DNA from 2 places in the Streptomyces sp. NPDC051576 genome. Region 1 is predicted to be linked to the other one. Evidence: riboswitches for the same ligand, from Rfam matches in the RefSeq annotation. Region 1 holds a riboswitch; the other holds the start of a gene.

Region 1 (2,447 bases):
TCGGGGAGCCGGCCTCGTGCCGGGCCGCGCTGTCGTGCCACTCCACGTCCACTCCCCCGTCCTCGCGCCGGCTGACCTTGCGGCTGGCGCCGCCGCCCGCGAGGTAGGGGTCGGCGGCCTGGAGCCAGTCGGCTCGGCCTGCCAGGACACCGGAACCGAAGGGGGCGTACAGCTTGTGGCCGGAGAAGGCGACCCAGTCGACGTCGAGGTCCTGGACGGAGACCGGGTGGTGCGGGGCGAGTTGGGCGGCGTCCAGGACGATCCGGGCGCCGTGGGCGTGCGCGGCGGCGGCGAGTTCACGGACCGGCCACAGCTCGCCGGTGACGTTCGAGGCACCGGTCACGCAGACCAGGGCCGGGCCCTTCGGGTCCCGGGCGGCGAGGGCCCGCTCCAGGGTGTCGACCGCCTGGCGCGGGGTGCGCGGGGCGTCGAGGTAGGTGACCTCGGCGTCCTTCCACGGCAGCAGGGACGCGTGGTGCTCGGTCTCGAAGACGAAGACCTGGCAGTCGGCGGGGAGGGCCGCGGCGAGGAGGTTGAGGGAGTCGGTGGTGGAGCGGGTGAAGATCAGCTGGTCGTCGGGGCGGCAGCCGAGGAACTCCTCGACCGTCCTGCGGGCGTTCTCGAAGAGATCCGTGGAGAGCTGCGAGAGATAGCCGGCGCCGCGGTGGACGCTGCCGTAGTAGGGGGCGTAGGCCGCCACGTCGTCCCAGACGCGCTGGAGGGCGGGGGCGCTGGCCGCGTAGTCGAGCGCCGCGTAGGTGACCTCGCCGCCCGTGACGAGCGGGACGGTGACATCACGGCCGAGAACGGGCAGCGGCCCTGAAATGTCACTGCAAATGGTGCGGGCGGCGGCAGCGGTGGAGACAGACATGGCGCACTCCTGTGAGAGGCAAGGAAAAGTGAAAGGGGGACGCGGAAGCGGGGCTCAACGCCCTATCGCATTCGCTTGCTCACAGAGGGCTCCCTCGATGACCAGGACCCCTGGTGTCTTTCGAGGGGCCCGCGCTTGCCGCAGACCTCGCTGCCTACGGCCTGGTCTTCACCCGGGGCACCCCGCCACGGACGGAGGGTTGCCGGACAGTCGGCCGGGGCCGTATGACTGTCACTCATGACCTGACGCGAAAACTTACGTGAGGTGATCGTCGTCCCGCAACCCGTGTCCGGATCGCGGGACGACGACCGCCGTACCGCTATGCGTTGGTCGCGGCCGCCCAACGCTCCAGAGTGCGCTTGGCGGCCCCCGAGTCGATCGACTCCGCGGCCTTCTCCATCCCGCCCCGGATCCGGTCCGCCAGCGGCCCGTCCCCCGGTTCCAGGGCCACCAGGGCGGCCGCCGAGTTCAGGAGTACGGCGTCCCGCACCGGGCCCGTCTCGCCGTCCAGGAGACGGCGGGCGACGCCCGCGTTGTACTCGGGGTCGGCGCCGCGCAGGGCCGCCACGGGGACCAGTTCGAGGCCGACGTCCCGGGGGTCGAAGGACTCCTCGGTGACCTTGCCGTCGCGGACGATCCACACCCGGGAGGTGGCGGTGGTCGTCAGCTCGTCGAGGCCGTCGTCACCTCGGAACACCAGCGCGGACGAACCGCGTTCGGCGAGCACCCCGGCGATCAGCCCCGACATCCGGGTGTCGAAGCAGCCGACCGCCGAGGCGGTGACCCGGGCCGGGTTGGTGAGCGGGCCGAGGAGGTTGAACGCAGTCGGGATCGCCAGGTCCCGCCGGACCGCGCCGACGAACCGCATCGAGGGGTGGAACTTGGCCGCGAAGCAGAAGGTGATCCCGGCCTCCTCCGCCACCCGCGCCACCTGCTCGGTCGGCAGGTCCAGGTTGATGCCGAGCTTCTCCAGCACGTCGGAGGAGCCGCTCGCCGAGGACGAGGCGCGGTTGCCGTGCTTGACGACCTTCGCACCGGTGCCTGCGATCACGATCGCGGACATCGTCGAGATGTTGACCGTCTTGGCCCGGTCGCCGCCCGTACCGACGATGTCGACGGCCGGCCCCGGGATGTCCAGCGGCTTGGCGTGCGCGTACATCGCCTCGACGAGACCGGTGATCTCCTCGACCGTCTCCCCCTTGGCGCGCAGCGCCACCAGGAAACCGGCGACCTGCGCGTCCGCCGCCTCACCGCTCATGATGCGGTCCATCGCCCAGGCCGTGTCGGCGGTGCCGAGGTCATGACCGGCGAGCAGGGAACTGAGGAGATCGGGCCAGGAACGGCCCGCCGCGGTGTCGCCTCCAGCGGGGGTCACAGCGCTCATACGGCCGCTCCTGGGTGTCGTACTTCAAATAATGGTGTGAGTCCCACCCTATCCAGCCGGGGGTACGGCAAAGGGCCCCGTCCGGGGTTCGGACGGGGCCCTTCGACCGTGGCGTGGCGACGCCTCAGCGATCAGTGGTGGCCGTGGCCGCTCGTGATCTCCTTGTACTCCTCGACGGTGGGCTTGGGGATC
Region 2 (2,447 bases), on a different contig from region 1:
CGAATGGATCCGTATACGGCCCCGCCCGCGACATCGCCCCCGGCCGGCTACGCCACCTTGCGTGACTGGTACTCGGTGATCTCCACCATCGGCGGCCGTTCCTCCGTGTCCACGGAGTACGTGCGCGGCTCGAATCCGTCAGGACCCCGCTCGAACTGGGTCAGCGACGGCCGGACGAGATGTCCGCGCGCCAGCCGGAGTTGAGCCGTGCGGTAGATCTGCGCGGCCATCCGACCCAGCGCCTGCCCGTCCTGGTGGCGGTGCTTCCGCACGCCCACGTCGACCTGCGCGAGGGCGTCCAGGCCCACCAGGTGCAGCGCGTCCACCAGCATGCCCAGCTCGACGCCGTATCCGACGGGGAACGGGAGCTGTTCCAACAGCGAACGGCGGGCCGCGTACTCGCCGCCGAGCGGCTGTACGAAACCGGCCAACTGCGGCCAGTGCATGTTCAGCAGCGGGCGGGCCATCAGCTCGGTGACCCGGCCGCCCTGGCCTGCCGCGCCGCCCAGCGGGCGGTCGTACATCGCCTTGACGAGGTCGACGCCGGGTTCGGTGAGCAGCGGGCCCACGATCCCGGTGACGAAGTCGGAGGAGAACTCCTTCAGGTCCGCGTCGATGAAGCAGACGATGTCGCCGCTGGTCACCAGCAGCGAACGCCACAGCACCTCGCCCTTGCCGGGCACGGCGGGTATGCGGGGCAGGATGTCGTCGCGGTGCACGACCCGGGCGCCCGCCGCGGCGGCCACCTCGGAGGTGCGGTCGGTGGACCCGGAGTCGACGACGACGATCTCGTCGACGAGCGGGACCTGCTGCATGAGGTCATGACGGATGATGGCGACGATGTCGCCGACCGTCGCCTCCTCGTTGAGCGCGGGCAGCACGACACTGACCGACTGGCCCGTGCGCTGCTTCGCGGCGAGAATCTTGTGGAGCGGCCGATCGGTCAGGGACCAGGAGCGGGTGCTCAGCCAGTGCTCGACTTCCTTCAGCACGTTGCGCGGCTCCTCTGCGTTCTCTCGGCGAGGGGTGATCACGGACTGTGGGTGATCCATCTCGCGGTTCGGACGGCTCACTCAACTGTCCTGGCCTTCGGTTACAGTCTTGAACAACGCTGATGACCATCGCATGTCGGGGCCGTCGGCGAGACAATCGCATACACAACTGAACACCGCTCATCCAGAGGGGCAGAGGGATACGGCCCGTTGAAGCCCCGGCAACCCTCCAGCCGGTCTTGTCACGTTGACGTGGCGAGGCTCCCGGCTCGGGAAGGTGCCAAATCCGTCTCACGGCGAGATGCGCCGTGAGGAAGATGAGGAGAAAGGGCCTCGCCTCCATGGCTGCGCAGACTGTTGCAAGCACCACGAACCCCGTAGACGCCGTTGATCTCGGCCCCGCCGCCGCGCTTTCCTGCCGCGAGTGCGGCCACCGCGTCCCGCTCGGCCCGGTCTTCGCCTGCGAGGAGTGTTTCGGCCCGCTGGAGATCGCCTACGACTTCTCGGCCTACGACACCGAAGAGCTCCGCAAGCGCATCGAAGCGGGCCCCGCGAACATCTGGCGTTACGCGCCCCTCCTGCCCGTCCCCGCGGACGTGGCGGACAAGCCGAACATCAACCCCGGCTGGACCAAGCTCGTCAAGGCCGACAACCTCGCCCGCGAACTGGGCGTCGACGCCGGCAAGCTCTTCGTGAAGGACGACTCGGGCAACCCGACGCACTCCTTCAAGGACCGCGTCGTGGCCCAGGCCATCGAAGCGGCGCGCGCCTTCAACTTCACCACCCTCTCCTGCTCCTCCACCGGCAACCTCGCGGGCGCGGTCGGCGCCGCCGCCGCGCGGGCCGGCTTCCGCTCCTGCGTGTTCATCCCGCACGACCTGGAGCAGGGCAAGGTCGTCATGGCCGCGATCTACGGCGGCGAGCTGGTCGGCATCGAGGGCAACTACGACGATGTGAACCGCTTCTGCTCCGAGCTGATCGGCGACCCGGCCGGCGAGGGCTGGGGCTTCGTCAATGTCAACCTGCGGCCGTACTACGCGGAGGGCTCCAAGACCCTGGCGTACGAGATCTGCGAGCAGCTCGGCTGGAAGCTCCCGGACCAGCTGGTCGTGCCGATCGCCTCCGGCTCGCAGCTCACGAAGATCGACAAGGGACTCCAGGAGCTGATCAAGCTCGGGCTCGTGGAGGACAAGCCGTACAAGATCTTCGGCGCCCAGGCCGAGGGCTGCTCGCCGGTGTCCGTCGCCTACAAGGCGGGGCTCGACGTCGTACGCCCGCAGAAGCCGAACACGATCGCCAAGTCGCTGGCCATCGGGAACCCGGCGGACGGGCCGTACGTGCTCGACATCGCGCGCCGGACGGGCGGGGCGGTGGAGGATGTCAACGACGAGCAGGTCGTCGACGCGATCAAGCTGCTGGCGCGGACCGAGGGCATCTTCGCGGAGACCGCGGGCG

Evidence for each region. A riboswitch is a leader RNA that binds a small molecule or an ion and turns the genes downstream of it on or off. The one in region 1 is predicted to bind S-adenosylmethionine.
Region 2: another riboswitch for S-adenosylmethionine. It lies ahead of thrC (threonine synthase); the one in region 1 lies ahead of AB0M63_RS44295 (aminotransferase class V-fold PLP-dependent enzyme).

Annotation. Positions count from the first base shown of each region.
Region 1 covers NZ_JBFAZO010000022.1:50,329-52,775, forward strand. The annotation lists gene AB0M63_RS44295 (aminotransferase class V-fold PLP-dependent enzyme) at 1-871, opposite strand, end outside; SAM riboswitch class IV at 998-1,114, opposite strand; gene trpD (anthranilate phosphoribosyltransferase) at 1,191-2,255, opposite strand; gene AB0M63_RS44305 (cytochrome bc complex cytochrome b subunit) at 2,387-2,447, opposite strand, start outside.
Region 2 covers NZ_JBFAZO010000004.1:532,880-535,326, reverse strand. The annotation lists gene AB0M63_RS16125 (glucosyl-3-phosphoglycerate synthase) at 48-992, opposite strand; SAM riboswitch class I at 1,170-1,316, shown strand; gene thrC (threonine synthase) at 1,334-2,447, shown strand, end outside.